DNA from 4 places in the Paenibacillus sp. FSL W8-0194 genome. Region 3 is predicted to be linked to each of the others. Evidence: riboswitches for the same ligand, from Rfam matches in the RefSeq annotation. Region 3 holds a riboswitch; each other region holds the start of a gene.
The links. A riboswitch is a leader RNA that binds a small molecule or an ion and turns the genes downstream of it on or off. The one in region 3 is predicted to bind cyclic di-AMP.
Positions count from the first base shown of each region.

Region 1: it holds a riboswitch for cyclic di-AMP, as region 3 does, so the genes downstream of both, MKY58_RS05480 (TrkH family potassium uptake protein) here and MKY58_RS22530 (hypothetical protein) in region 3, are expected to answer to the same signal.
Region 2: it holds a riboswitch for cyclic di-AMP, as region 3 does, so the genes downstream of both, MKY58_RS27820 (C40 family peptidase) here and MKY58_RS22530 (hypothetical protein) in region 3, are expected to answer to the same signal.
Region 4: it holds a riboswitch for cyclic di-AMP, as region 3 does, so the genes downstream of both, MKY58_RS19355 (alpha/beta hydrolase) here and MKY58_RS22530 (hypothetical protein) in region 3, are expected to answer to the same signal.

Region 1 is NZ_CP150205.1:1,283,868-1,287,441, reverse strand. It holds gene MKY58_RS05490 (cation:proton antiporter) at 1-410, opposite strand, end outside; gene MKY58_RS05485 (TrkA family potassium uptake protein) at 427-1,095, opposite strand; gene MKY58_RS05480 (TrkH family potassium uptake protein) at 1,142-2,485, opposite strand; cyclic di-AMP (ydaO/yuaA leader) riboswitch at 2,548-2,688, opposite strand; gene MKY58_RS05475 (type II CAAX endopeptidase family protein) at 2,949-3,574, shown strand, end outside.
Region 2 is NZ_CP150205.1:6,019,844-6,023,417, reverse strand. It holds gene MKY58_RS27830 (hypothetical protein) at 1-283, shown strand, start outside; cyclic di-AMP (ydaO/yuaA leader) riboswitch at 544-683, shown strand; gene MKY58_RS27825 (C40 family peptidase) at 690-1,154, shown strand; cyclic di-AMP (ydaO/yuaA leader) riboswitch at 1,574-1,712, shown strand; gene MKY58_RS27820 (C40 family peptidase) at 1,716-2,207, shown strand; gene MKY58_RS27815 (GNAT family protein) at 2,412-2,867, shown strand; gene MKY58_RS27810 (c-type cytochrome) at 3,024-3,383, shown strand; gene MKY58_RS27805 (4a-hydroxytetrahydrobiopterin dehydratase) at 3,476-3,574, opposite strand, start outside.
Region 3 is NZ_CP150205.1:4,920,798-4,924,371, reverse strand. It holds gene MKY58_RS22540 (helix-turn-helix transcriptional regulator) at 1-133, shown strand, start outside; tRNA gene MKY58_RS22535 (tRNA-Leu) at 272-354, shown strand; cyclic di-AMP (ydaO/yuaA leader) riboswitch at 818-1,021, shown strand; cyclic di-AMP (ydaO/yuaA leader) riboswitch at 1,131-1,306, shown strand; gene MKY58_RS22530 (hypothetical protein) at 1,484-1,876, shown strand; gene kdpA (potassium-transporting ATPase subunit KdpA) at 2,146-3,574, shown strand, end outside.
Region 4 is NZ_CP150205.1:4,249,616-4,253,189, reverse strand. It holds gene MKY58_RS19370 (helix-turn-helix transcriptional regulator) at 1-735, shown strand, start outside; gene MKY58_RS19365 (helix-turn-helix transcriptional regulator) at 737-958, opposite strand; gene MKY58_RS19360 (hypothetical protein) at 913-1,320, opposite strand; cyclic di-AMP (ydaO/yuaA leader) riboswitch at 1,684-1,885, shown strand; cyclic di-AMP (ydaO/yuaA leader) riboswitch at 1,958-2,118, shown strand; gene MKY58_RS19355 (alpha/beta hydrolase) at 2,291-3,115, shown strand; gene MKY58_RS19350 (helix-turn-helix domain-containing protein) at 3,189-3,574, shown strand, end outside.

The DNA.
Region 1 (3,574 bases), 2.4 Mb from region 3:
GGGTCGGTCGAGGCAATGACGGCGGCCGCGAGAAACGAAACGATCCAATCGAGCCCAAACAAAAAATGCACCGCGGCGCCCACGATGCCTGTCGTAATAATTACGCCGGGGACGCTCAATAGCGACAGGGTGATCCAAACCTTTCGCAGTCCGCCAAAGCTCAGGTTCCGGCCGCCATCGAACAGGATCAAAGCCGAGCCGGCCGTCAAAATAAACTGATTGATCAGCGAGCTGCTTTCCGCATGGATCAGGTGCAGACCTCTCCCCAGCACCATGCCGGCGATGATAAACACGGCAACGTCCGGCAAACGAAGCCAGGATGCCAGCCTTCCGGCCAACATCCCGACGGTAATGATAAAGAGCAGCAGGATTAAAATATGATGAATGATTTCGGTCGTCTGGGTTTCCACGTTAACTTACTCCCATCTAGTCTGCATTGACGGCTTCGCTTTCGAACCGGTCGATGTTGTCGTTCGCGCCGATGATCACCATAATGTCGCCGGCGCGGAGCTGATCCATTGCGGTCGGAGCGACGATCACTTTTCCCTGGCGGTGGATCGCTACGATGCTGCAGCCGAATTTGGCGCGGGTGTTGATTTCGTTTAACGTTTTGCAGTCCAGTTTTTCAGGCACCTTCATTTCGACGATGCTGTATTCCTTGGACAGCTCGATGTAGTCGAGCAGGTTCGGCGTCACAAGCTGATGGGCAACCCGGATCCCCATGTCCTTTTCCGGAAAAATGACCCGGTCGACGCCCAGCTTCTCCAGCGCGCGCCCGTGAAGCACCGAAATCGCCTTGGCCACGACCGTGCGCACGCCCAAATCCTTCAGCAAAATCGCGGCCAGGATGCTCATCTGGATATCGTCTCCGATCGCGACGATGCCGCAGTCAAAATTGCGGATCCCGAGCGATTTGAGGACTTCCTCGTCCGTGGCGTCGGCCACGACGGCATGCGTCAAATATTCGCTCATGTCGCTGACGACTTCCTCGTTTTTATCGACCCCGAGCACCTCGTATCCCAAATCGACGAGCTCGAGTGCAAGGCTGGAGCCGAAACGTCCCAGACCGATGACGACAAACTGCTGTGTTTTCATTCTCTCCTGATACTCCTTATTTAATCAATTTCTGTTTTCTTTGAAACTAGCCGATAATGATTTTGCCTTCCGGATGCCGGTACAGCTCTTTGCCTTTTTTCGGGCCAAGTGCGTAAGCCAGGGTCAGCGGCCCAAGCCGTCCCGCAAACATCGTGAGACAGATCAATATTTTCCCGACCAGCGTCAAATGCTGCGTAAGTCCAAGCGAAAGCCCGACCGTCCCGAAAGCCGAAGTCGTTTCATACAAAATGGTCAAAAAGTTGCTGTCCTCCGTCGTCGAAAGCACCATCGACACCCCGACCACCAGAAACAACGCGAGGAAGGTGATCGTCAGCGCCTTAAAGATGCGATCCTGCGCCAGGCGGTAGCGGTAAAGCACGATATCGTCGCGTCCGCGGATCATGGCGATGACCGCGCCGACCAGAATGGTGAAGGTGGTCGTTTTGATCCCGCCTCCGGTGGATCCCGGCGATGCGCCGATAAACATCAGGATGACCATGAAAAACTGGGACGCTTGCCGCATGCTTGCGAGATCCAGCGTGTTGGCCCCCGCGGTCCGCGGCGAGACCGATTGGAAAAACGACGCAAGAATTTTGCCGCCCCAATTCAAGGAACCGAGCGTTTTCGGGTTCGTGAATTCGAAAACGAAAATGACGATCGCCCCGATCAGAATCAGCGCCCCGGTCATGGACAGCACGATTTTCGTATGCAGCGAAAGCTTCCGTTTGTGCCGGTAATCCACCAGGTCCGACATGACGATAAATCCGATCCCGCCCGAAACGATCAAAAACATGACGACGATATTGACGAGCGGATCGTACACATACCCCGTCAGGCTGTTGAAATGGCCGAAAAGGTCGAAGCCCGCGTTGTTGAACATCGATACCCCGTGAAATATCCCGAAGTACACCGCCCGGCCGACCGGCATGTCAAAGGACCAGCGGATGGCGAACAAAACCGCTCCGCAGCCTTCGATCACGAGCGAAAAGATAAGCACCTTCCGGATCAGCCGCACGATGCCCTCCATCGTGTTCTGGTTCATCGCTTCCTGGAGGATCAGGCGGTCGCGCAGCGAAATCTTCCGCTTCAGCACGAGGGAAAACAAGGTGGCCATCGTCATGAAACCGAGCCCCCCGACCTGAATCAGCAGCATAATAACGACTTGTCCGAAGGTGCTGAAAAACGTTCCCGTATCCTTAACAACCAAACCGGTAACGCAAGTCGCCGAAGTCGCCGTAAACAAAGCATCGATGAACCGGAGCGGCTTGCCCGTCGTGTTCGAAATCGGCAAGGTGAGAAGTATGGCTCCGATCAATATAATGCCGGCGAACCCCAATACAAGAATTTGCGGGGGAGCCAATCGAAACCACCTGATTTTCGCTGTCAACATAGTCACCTCTTTAAAAAAGTCAAAAGAAAAAAAGCATCGGAAATCCAATGCCTTTCGGTTTGGTTCCTGCTGCATAACGCCTACGAGGTTAGCTGACGGATTCGGGCATGCACAGGTTGCCCTATTCGCTATGGATAAAAGCGAAATTCACCCCAAAATAATGGTTCCCCCGTTTTCATATCGAAATTCGGCGTACGGATTATTCATTTGCTTCAAAGATTATAATCCTATTCGTTTTACATCACAAAGCCATTATTCGAATGAATACGTGGGAATACGGCCCGATTGCATCGCAAATCTCATAAAAGTCTGCCTTTCTCTCGCGTTTACAATCACTTTCCACGATTTTCATCATTTTTTCACGGCCAATGAGGGAGAAAACTGGCTTTCGAGGGACATCGTATGCTATGTTTACGTTTATACTAGGTATATATCTTTACAATCCAAACAAAGGGGGCATTTCATGAATCCCGTCGGACAACCGCTGCGGCTCAAAGCCAATTACAAATGGCTGGGCATTTTTGCGGTCATCGGACTCGTTTTATTCGTCTTGTTCCAGATTCTCCCTTCCACCGCCTCGGAAACGCTGGAGCAGCAAAACACGAAGGTCATCAGCAAGGCGGAGGCCCAACGCGCCGCGGAGGCCTTCATGCAAAACACGCTGCATTTGGAGCCGGACCCGAGCAAGGACGCGGTCATCACGTACCAGTCCAACTCGGATCTATACGGCTATTTGTCGCGGGAAAAGCTGCTGAACGAATACAACAAAACGTTTGAAAAAAGTTATCCCTACGACGTGTTCCGCGTCCGTTTGGCCGAACGCCAAAACGAAGGTTACGCCAATATCGACGTACATATGAATTCGGGCAAGGTCGTCGCTTTTTCCGTTACGCCCCGCTATTCGAATTATGCCGCGGCCATGGCGGACCCGAATAAAACCAAACGCGAAACCAAGCTGAAAATCGTGGAAGGCGGCCTGTCGCTGGAGAAAAAAGAAGAGCTTGCCGCACCTTGGCTGCAGCAAATGGGTCACGACCCGGGCAAGCTGGAGCTGTCGACCAAAGAGAACGAGGCGGGACTCGTATACAC
Region 2 (3,574 bases), 1.1 Mb from region 3:
TCTTTTCATGCAGTTCGGCAAGACCGGCGGCGGCGGCTTGTTGCCTCCCTTGTGGCACTGCCTGCGCGGCGCGTTCCCGCTCATCGGCGTTTCGCTGATACTCGGCTCGCTCAGCCTGATTTTGTTCAGCCTCTGTACGGGAGTTTCCTGGATGTGGGCAGGCATCATCGCGCTCATCCTCCAGCAGGGCTACCACCTCGTCAGCTGCATTATGAGATTATGGGGCATTTCGGCGAAGTTTGACCTGTGGTACGCCCAAGCGCATCGGGGCACGGAAAAATAAATCATCAAAAAGTTAACTTTTTGTCATCACTCCAACCCCTTGATATAAGAAAAACCCCCCCCTTTCAAAATAAAAAGGGCGGGGTTTTTGTCGTTTTTAGATCCCGAACGATTTGCCAAAGTCGTCATCCTCTGTTAAAATAATCCGAGTAAGCAGTTAGTAACAACTTTGTCATTTTTACTGTAACTTTTTCATATTGTGCTGTAACGATATTTTCAACGAAAATACCAATTAATCGTCATCAATAGTCACTTTCGGGTGCTTGATCAAGGCCGAATTCCTTGGCACCGGGAAGCGGGGGAACCACTTTGGGTGAATTGATCTCGCAGCATAGGGATCATAGGGGACGACCTTCAACCGAATCCTTAAGCTAACCTCGCAGGCAACATGGAAGGGGTTTATATTTTTGAAAAAGAAGTTAACAGCCGCGGCGCTTGGTTTGACGCTTATGTTCTCCATGGGAACCAGCGTATTCGCGCAATCTTCTCTGAGTCATGTCGTGAACAGCACCATCGGCGTTTCCTACAAAACCGGAGGAACGACGACCAAAGGTTTTGATTGCTCCGGGTTTACGCGTTATGTATTCCAAAAATTAGGGGTTTCCATTCCGCGCCAATCCAGCGCCCAATTCAAAATCGGCACCGCCGTCTCCAAAAGCAATTTGCGTGCCGGAGATCTGGTATTCTTCAATACGAGCGGCGCAGGCGTATCCCATGTCGGAATCTACGTAGGAAACGGAAAATTTGCCCATTCGTCTTCTTCGAAAGGCGTGACCATCAGCAAGCTCAGCAACAGCTATTTCGCCAATCGCTACATTGGCGCCAAACGTGTCATGAGTACCGCTAAATACAAAGCGGCCGTCTACAACTAGAAACTCACCCATAAACATACGAAAAAGCTTACGATGCCCGCGCGGAGATTTTTGCCGAAATCCCTCGCGGGTTTCCTGTTACTTATTAGACGTTTGAAAACCTAAAAAAGTAACAACTTTCAAAAAAAATTTTTTTCGAACTTTCAAACTCCGCTCATCCACGTGCCTTCAACTATGATTTACCCTTCCTTTCCGTTAAATAAACCAATTTTCTAAGTAAAAAACGCTTATAATTGTCCTTCGTTGGAGCCGATTTGGCAAAAATCCCGAAATTATGGTGATTTTTTTGAAGGTTTAGGCATAGAAACAATTGCCAAAACGTCATTCCTTTGTTACAATAATCCCAGCGTTAGTAACAACTTTGTAATCTTTGTTGAGCCGTTGCCTGTAAACAGGCGGCTCCTGAAGTATATAGTGTAAAAAGACATATGCCGAATTTCCTCACACTAGGGAAGCGGGGGAACCATTTACGGGTGAATTGATCTTGCAACAGAGGGATCATAGGGGACCTTCTACCGAATCCTTAAGCTAACCTCGCAGGCACCGGAAGGAGTATTAATTTTGAAAAAGAAGCTAGCAGCAGCAGTCATGAGTTTTGCCATCGTATTTACCGTTGGGGCCGGAAGCGCTTTCGCGGATTCGAAAATGGACAAAGTCATCGACGATGTGCTCGGAACGAAATACAGAACCGGAGGAACGACGACCAACGGCTTTGACTGCTCCGGATTTACGATGTACGTATTTAAGCATCTCGGCATCAACCTGCCTCACCAGTCCGGTTCGCAGTTTACGATGGGCACTTCCGTTTCCCGCAGCGATTTGAGAGCAGGAGATCTCGTATTTTTTAATACATCCGGTTCCGGCGTTTCCCATGTCGGCATTTACGTCGGCGACGGTAAATTCGCACATGCTTCGACATCCCGCGGCGTTGTCGTCAGTTCGCTTAGCGAAAGCTATTACGTCAACCGCTACGTTGGCGCGAAACGTATTATGAGCAGTGATACATATCAAGCCTCTGCCGTCGATTCTGCAGACAATGATGACGTTGAATAACATTTTTGCCTGATCCGCACGGTTTGTACGACAGCCCGTACCGAGATTTTTGCCGAATCTCCGTACGGGATTTTTTGCGCTTGTCGCGCTTGATCCCCGAGGAATAGATTTTATGGAATCATCAAATGCTACTTAGCAGCGGACGTCTCTTACGAAAGGAGGCTTCTTGTGAACGTTTCGAAGGACTCTTATACCGTTACGCCCATGACGCGGGAGCAGGCCGAGGCCTGCTGCGGCTGGATGTACGCCCCCCCTTACGACCGCATCTACGGCTGGCTTCCCTGGGAGCAGATGGAGGCCCTCGGCATCGAGCTTGGAGATCCGGATCTGCGGAGGCAGCAATACGTTTCGGTGCTGGATGGAGACGGGCAGCTATGCGGGTTCGCGCAGCTGTTTCCGATGGTCAACGTCGTGCGCCTCGGTTTAGGCATGCGGCCGGATTTATGCGGCCAGGGACGAGGTCCGGGCTTTATCCAGGCGATCGTGGAGACGGCAAAAGACCGCTTTCCCGGACAGGAGATCGATCTGGAGGTACAGGATTGGAATTTGCGGGCGATACGCGCTTACGTCAAGGCAGGATTCGAGATCACCGATACGTACGAAAAACAGACGCCTGAAGGCGTCGAGCGCTTTTACTGCATGGTTTATCAAGGGCTTTAAAAACGTCAATGAAAAATGGTACAAAATTGTGTACGTTTAGTGGATTTAAACTGGCTTTCGTTTGCTTTTTTGTCACAAACTATTTGATGTACCGGCTTGTTCCGTTATAATGAAGAAATGAGAGAACTGCAGTTTACATAGAAAGGACGAAAACGGATGCAAAAATGGATCATGAGCGGTTTGATAACGATTGCATGCGTAATGGCCGTTGTGCTTATGTTTACGCTGCCGGGTAAAGAGCAGGTAGCCGAAGAAGAAAAACCGACCATGCCTGAAGTAACCATGGACGCTGCAGCGGCAGAAGCCGTTGTGAAAGCCCAGGGCTGCATCAGCTGCCACGGCGACCAGCTGCAAGGCGGCGTGGGACCGAACCTGCAAAAAATCGGCTCCCAGATGTCTGCTGAAGAACTTTACACGATCATTACCAAGGGCAGAGGCGGCATGCCTTCCTTCAAAGACAAGCTCCAAAAAGAGGAGATTGCCAACGTAGCCCAGTGGCTTGCAGCCAAAAAGTAATGGCCGTTTTCCTTGAAGGAATAAAAACACGCTTCGCGCATGACCGCAAGGTCTGGCGAAGCGTGTTTTTTTGCTTTCGGTTTTCTTATTTTTTAGCGTTTCTCGCCTGAGCGCATTTTTTCGAACAATTCGTTAAACTGATGCGCCTCCTTGATGTCGAGCGCGGTGATGCCGCCGTCATCCCATGAAGT
Region 3 (3,574 bases):
GGCCGCGGGCAGGCTCGAATTCGAGCAGGTTTCGTTTGTGACGTCCGACGACCCGGGTTTGACCGTCACGATCAACGTTCCGACGGCGGAAGGCGATACGGTCGCCAAGCTGGGCAAGCTGTTGAAGGAATGAACGGGCTTTGGTCCACGGCCCGTTTTTACGCAACGGATCATATATTCCCTGGGATCGGACTGGATAAAAGAAATAAGCTATTTACATATCGTGATAATCGGTGTATAATAACAGAGTTGCTGCAAAAGTTAATATTATGCGGTAGTGGTGGAATGGCAGACACGCTATCTTGAGGGGGTAGTGGGCGTATGCCCGTGGAGGTTCGAGTCCTCTCTACCGCATTGACGATCTGACCGAGAAAATCCCTGTTTTGCAGGGATTTTTTTGTTGCACCGGGCAATGTTTCGCCATCCAAGCGTTCGTCCGTAAAAAGAAGCTTTTGCCGCCGCGGGAAATTCCATAGACTCACATATAACGAAAGAGGCCAATGCGGCCTCTTTTTTGTTTTGCTCCATTCTTTATGCTTTTAGGTCGCCATAGGGCAATGGTTCACGATTCGATTGGGCCCGGCCGGTTTGCGGAAAAAGGGATCCGATTCAAAGGAACGCAATAGAAGGGGCTTTCGAATCCATTGCCAAAAACGCGAAAAATAGAGAGCATGCGAGAGCTTGGCGCAGATAAAGACTTTTGTAAGCGGTAACCTGTATGCTAGGGTCGTCATTTTACGCGGATAACGATTTCGCGTCTCCTTTACATGCCGATGCACGCGGGTGTATGATTCAAATCGTAATTGAACATGTTTCCATTTTTAAATCGCTGAGTTTCCGTTTGAAGAAGCGGAAATCGGGGGAACCAATCGCGCGTCCCGTCGTCCGGTGTGAGAGTCGGAAGGCAGGGAGGCGCCGGGGTGAATCCTGCGAACGGATGCCATGGATCCGATCGCGGGTAGAGCGACTCTCACCGCTCGAATCCGTCAGCTAACCTCGTAAGCGTCGCCTGAGAGAGGAATGATGAAACTTGTGATCGATGAACATCGGCCGCAGGGGATCGGATGACCTCTGTGGTTTTTTATTGCCAAAAACGCAACGTTGCACAAAATGGATGAAAGTCAATAGAAACGTCTTTAACGCTGAATTCTGGCTTTGGCCGGAAGCGGGGGAACCAACGCGCCGTTTGCTTCCACAAGCGGATGGCGCCGGGGTGAATCCCTTTGTCCGAAAACCGGACGGGGGAAGGGCGACTCTCACGCCCTAATCCGTCAGCTAACCTCGTAAGCGTATCGGGAGAGGCCCCATTCGTCGTGAGCGATATTTCATGGCTTTCTTTGGTCATGGATGTTGGAAGCCGCGGGAAAGAATCCTCTTTCCTGCGGCTTTTTTTTATTCGGGTCAGCATTTCGGATAAGCATTTTTAATAAAAGGTGCGATTGTTGCGGATTGCCCGATCCAGAAACGAAAGGAGGCGAGAGCCGTGGAGGAGGAACTCATCGTCGTGACGGCCCCGAACGAGGCCGGGCGCAATTTTATCAAGCTTTTGATCTATCTCAAGCGGCCTTTCGCCGCGCTGACGAACAATGCCAAGGAAGAACGCGATCTGAAGAAGCTGGGCGTCTCCAAAGTCATCCGGCTCCATACCAACAACACGGAGGAATGGGTCGTGCCTGAGTGGCGGATCGGCCGGATTTTTATATTCGAAAACAGTTTGAATTTAACGTGCCGTTACTTGCAAATTTGCCGTGCTTGGACGCCGGATTCGATATACGTAATCACCCGGGCGCATCACTCGCCGGGCATTTACCGGGGGCTTGGCGCGGATCACGTCATTCACACGTTGAACGGCGAAGTCGGATTTTTGCTGAAATAAGGGATTTGACAAGGAGAGCGTTGAACCATGATGGATTTTTTAATGATTTTAACGCTTGCGGGCGTGTTCGGAATCTTTTTGCTGTTCCTCATGTGGTGCGGCCATGTCGTGGATGGGGGAGGCGAAGGCCGATGATCGTGGTTTTGGTGCTGACGGCGTTTGTGTTCGTCTACCTGGCGTATGCCTTGATCCATCCGGAACGGTTTTAGAAAGGCCGGGCGGAGCAGGCTTAGACGCCTTCGACCCGCTTATAAGAGGAGGAAACGATTTTGGATATATTGCAGATAGGCATCGTGATCGTGGTGCTGCTGCTGTTGGTCAAACCGGCAGGCAGTTATATTTACCACGTATTTTCTAACGAGGCGAACTGGACGGACCGGATGTTCGGTCCCGTGGAGGAGTTTTTTTATGCCGTCATCGGTCTTCGGAAACGCTCCGGGATGAGCTGGAAAACATACGCCCTAAGCATGATGGCGACGAACGTCGTGCTGGTGGCCGCAAGTTACGCGGCGCTGAGATGGATGGGCGGACTGCCGGCAAACCCGAACGGGACGGGAAACATGGAGGCGAGCTTGTCCTTCAACACCGTCATCAGCTTTATGACGAATACGAACCTGCAGCATTACAGCGGGGAAAGCGGCATGTCGTATTTGGGGCAAATGATCGTCATCACGATGATGATGTTTACGTCGGCCGCGTCCGGCCTGGCCGTGGCGATCGCTTTCATGCGGGGCATAACCCGCCGGCGGGGCGGACTCGGCAACTTTTTCGAGGATTTCGTCAAAGCCCATGTCCGGGTGTTCCTGCCGCTCGCGTTGATCGTTACCCTGGTGCTTGTGGGGTTGAAGGTGCCGCAGACGCTTGATCAGGCGGTGACCGTGAACACGCTTGGCGGCGCTGTGCAGCATATCGCGATGGGGCCGGTAGCGTCCCTGGAATCGATCAAACATCTGGGAACGAACGGCGGCGGATTTTTCGGGGCGAACTCGTCACATCCGTTCGAGAATCCGAGTCCGCTCACGAACGTCATCGAAATTTTAAGCATGTGGACGATATCGGCCGCGCTGCCTTACACGTTCGGGCGTTTCGCCGGCAACCGCAAGCAGGGCTGGATTCTTTTTTCGGCCATGATGGTGCTGTTCCTGGCGTTCCTGTCCCTGACGTACGTCTCGGAAAAAAGCGGCAACCCGCTGATCCATCAGCTGGGCATCGACGCTTCGCAGGGCAGCATGGAAGGAAAAGAAGTTCGTTTCGGCGTGGCGCAGTCCGCTTTGTTCACGGCGGTGACGACCGCGGCGACGACCGGTTCGGTCAATAACATGCACGATACGCTGACCCCGCTCGGCGGGCTGGCTCCGCTGGCTCAGATGATGCTGAACGTCGTCTTCGGGGGCAAAGGCGTCGGGCTGGTCAACATGCTGATGTACGCCATATTGGGCGTGTTCATTTGCGGCCTCATGGTCGGGCGGACGCCGGAGTTTCTCGGGAACAAAATCGAAAGCCGGGAAATGAAGCTGATCGCCGTCGCGGTCCTGGCGCATCCGCTGATCATTTTGGCGCCGACGGCCATTTCGTTCCTGACGCATCTCGGCACGGACGCCCTTTCGAATCCGCTGTATCATGGGCTCAGCCAGGCGTTGTACGAATTTGCGTCATCCGCGGCGAACAACGGCTCCGGCTTCGAAGGGCTGGGGGATA
Region 4 (3,574 bases), 670 kb from region 3:
TATTATGCGGCCAACGAAAGCCTGCAGTATACCCTCTTCGCGCGGGAGCATCTCCCGGTGCAGAAGGAGGAGATTCAGCCCGGCGTCGATTATTATTATCCGACCGATTGGGAGGTTCAGCTGATCAATAACCTGAAAATCGGCAACCTGGATACGACGATGCAAATCTTGCACGAAATCAGCGAGGAAAACAAAAAGCGGCGGCTGCCCGAACCGAGCGAAACCAAGCTGGTATCCTTGTTGATGGAAACGATGCTGAGGGTGCTGCATGAGCTGAACCTGGACACATGCCTATACGCCAAGCAATTCGCGAGCCGGGCGGGAGCGGGGGACATCGGCGGGATGTGGAGCTACGTTTTTGAGGTCGGCACGTTAATTTGCGAACGGAAACGCTATGCCAATACTTCGCCTTCGCTTGCCGTCGGCAGCGAGCTGCTTCAATTCGTGAACCAGAACTATACCAGCGCCGACATTTCGCTGAAGCAGCTGGCGGAAAGATGCGGCATGTCGGTATCCCATGTCTCCAAAATCTTCAAGGAAGTGTCCGGCATCAACTTCTACGACTATTTATGCCGGCTCCGGATGGAAACGGCCAAGGAGCTGCTGCGGGAGAAAACATTCGGGATGGACGATATCGCCCGCCGGGTAGGGTACGAAAACGTCTATTCCTTCAAACGTGCTTTCGTGCGGTACGAAGGCATCAAGCCGGATGAATACGTGGAATCGGCGATGTGAATCAACCGCTCGCCTCGTCCATCTGCCGGCAACGATATTGGGCCGGCGTCATGCCGGTCGCTTTTTTGAAGGCGGTAAAAAAATGGCTTTTCGTCTGAAACCCGGCTTGCTGCGCGATTTCGGCAACGCTCATGTCGGTCTCCGTGAGCAATTCCTTTACCTTTTCGATCCGCATATTCAAAATATAATTGGACAGCGACATTCCGTAATGGTCGAGAAACAATTGACGGGAATATTTGGCGGACAACTCGATGTGGTCGGCGATGCTTCGACGGATAGTCTTGGATCGTGAATGTGGTATCGACCGAACACCAGAAACAGCCCGTTCAAAAATACGGTGTTCCATGTGACGCGCAGCCAGTCATTGGTTGAAAAGAAAAACTCGAAGTTTCTCCATCCTACCCATTGACTTCCCAATAGACCGTCTGAAAGCCGGTAATTCTGAAAGGCAAGCAAATGTCCCAGCATCGGCGTATACGCAAAGACAAGCAGGAACAGCATGCCGGGAAGCGCAAGCAGATACAGATAACGGTTCTTTGCGACCTCATGGATAAATCCGTGATGTCCTCTTTTATTGTTGTTCAATCATTCACCTCCCTGCGATCCATGGAATGAAGATGCCTTATGACACCATTATCGTAGCAGCGGTTCAAAGGCTTTGAATAGTTCTGATTGGTACGAAGGAGTTCTTATATGGCTGATGGGGAGGTATTCATTTTTCCCGCCAAGTTCTGTATCGATCTCGGAAGAGCGCCTGGTTATAACAAGATGAACGTTGTATAAATCAAGGAAACGGAAGCTATCGGTTGTAAATGAATGATTGGGCAGGATCAGGGGCCGGAAACCGGCAAAAGCTATAAAAAAGGCCATGAATTCTATTGTAACCAACCTTTACAGTTCGTCGGCTCAGGCGTATATTCAACTCATTATGAAAAATCTTTGGTTCATGAATGGATTACGCTGAATTTTCAATCGCGAAAAGCGGGGGAACCACATCGGCACCGGCATGCATTCCGAGTCTTCATGGATATAGCCGGCTGCTTGGGGTGAATCGGATGAAGAGGCTGCCTTGGATCAGCTTTCCGTCCGTAGGGCAGCTCTCACGGCCCGAATCCGACAGCTAACCTCGTAAGCGTCGCTAGGAGAGAGGAGTGAAACTGTGAGTTGTCAACGAGCACAGGGTATCCGCTCTGTGTTTTTCTGTGCGAAAAAATAACATGAATGTCTATGATCGCTGAATTTCCGTTCCGGCGGAAAACGGGGGAACCGGCCGTGACAACCAACCGTTCGTCACATGGGGTGAATCTTGAAATCGCATTCGAGTAGGGCTACTCTTGGTCCGAATCCGACAGCTAACCTCGTAAGCGTGAGAAGAGAGGCTGCTTTTATACATGCCAAGCAAGGTTTATTTTGCCTTGCCTGAAGAAGCATGGAAAGAGGGTTCCTCTTTCCGTGCTTCTTTTTTTGACATGAGCATTTTGCCGACGTTAACGAATGTTCGACCCACATATAAAAAACACATCGACAGACCATGCATAGCGGGAGGAGAAGGAAGTTGCCTAACATACAAGTGAATGGAACGTCGCTATATTACGAGACGCATGGCAGCGGGGTGCCGATCGTCTTTATTCACGGACATCTTTCATCTCATCATAGTTTTGAGCCTCAAGTGGAATATTTCAGCAAAAGGGCGAAGGTCATCGTCCTCGATTTGAGAGGTTACGGCAATTCGGGTAAATTGAATGTGGAAGTCGAGGAAATCGTCGACACCCAGTGCAGGGACCTGAAAGAGCTGCTGGATAAGCTCGGCTTGCCGAAGGTAACGCTGGTCGGCTGCTCGAGCGGCAGCCTGCTGGTGCAAAAATTCGCGGAAACCTATTCGGACCGCGTCAACGCGCTTGTGCTGGTGGACAGTTATTTTTACGGGCCGTGCGGCCCTTTCGGCACGAAAAACGGCATCTGGAAGCTGCTGGAGGCGTGCAGCTGGATTTCCTATTATCTTCCTGCCGAGTTTTTTCTCCGGTCGCTGCGCGTAACGTATCACAGGTGGATTCCGGCCTACAGCATTTTAAGGAACGAGCTGTTTCATAAACGGCCGACCGAGTCGATCAAACAACGGATGGCGCTGCTTAAGGCGGATATCGATCCGGTGTTGTCCCGGCTGCGGATGCCGGTGTTATGCGTGGCCGGCAGGCAGAGCGAATGGTTCGTCAACCAGATGAACAAGGCCGTGGAGCGGTTCGCCTGCGCCCAGAAAGCGGTGATCGAGGACGCGATTTATCCGAGCCATTTGTGCCAGCCGCGGGAATTTAACCGCATTTTGCTCAATTTTTTGATCGACCAAAAGCTTTTCCGGATGGAGCAGCAGCATTCGGGCTGAAAACGGCTTCCGCCGGCAACAATGAGGGATGTGCCGCTAGGGTCGGCGGAAAGCATCCGGCAAAGGTGATGACATGAATAAGGAATACAGACAGCTGAAATCGCTGCTGAAGCTGCTGGACCGGGAAGAACGGTGGTTTACGTTCGCAGAGGTGGAAAGCGAGCTGGGCGTATCGGACAAATCCGTCCGTAAGATCGTCGAGTCCGCCGTCCCCCTGCTGCCCCCGTCCATGCAGATCGAGGTATCCAGGGGGAAGGGCATCATGTTCCGCCGGGACCGGCATGGGACAAGCATTCAGGAAGTTTTGGAACCGCTGCTTCGGGAAACGCCGTATTTCCGCCTGATGCAGCGTTTGTTCATGCATGACGGCAACACCTCCGCCGAGGAGGTAGCGGAAGAGCTGTATATGAGCTTTTCTTCGTTCAAAAAATGGATCATCCAGCTAAACCGGGACGAACT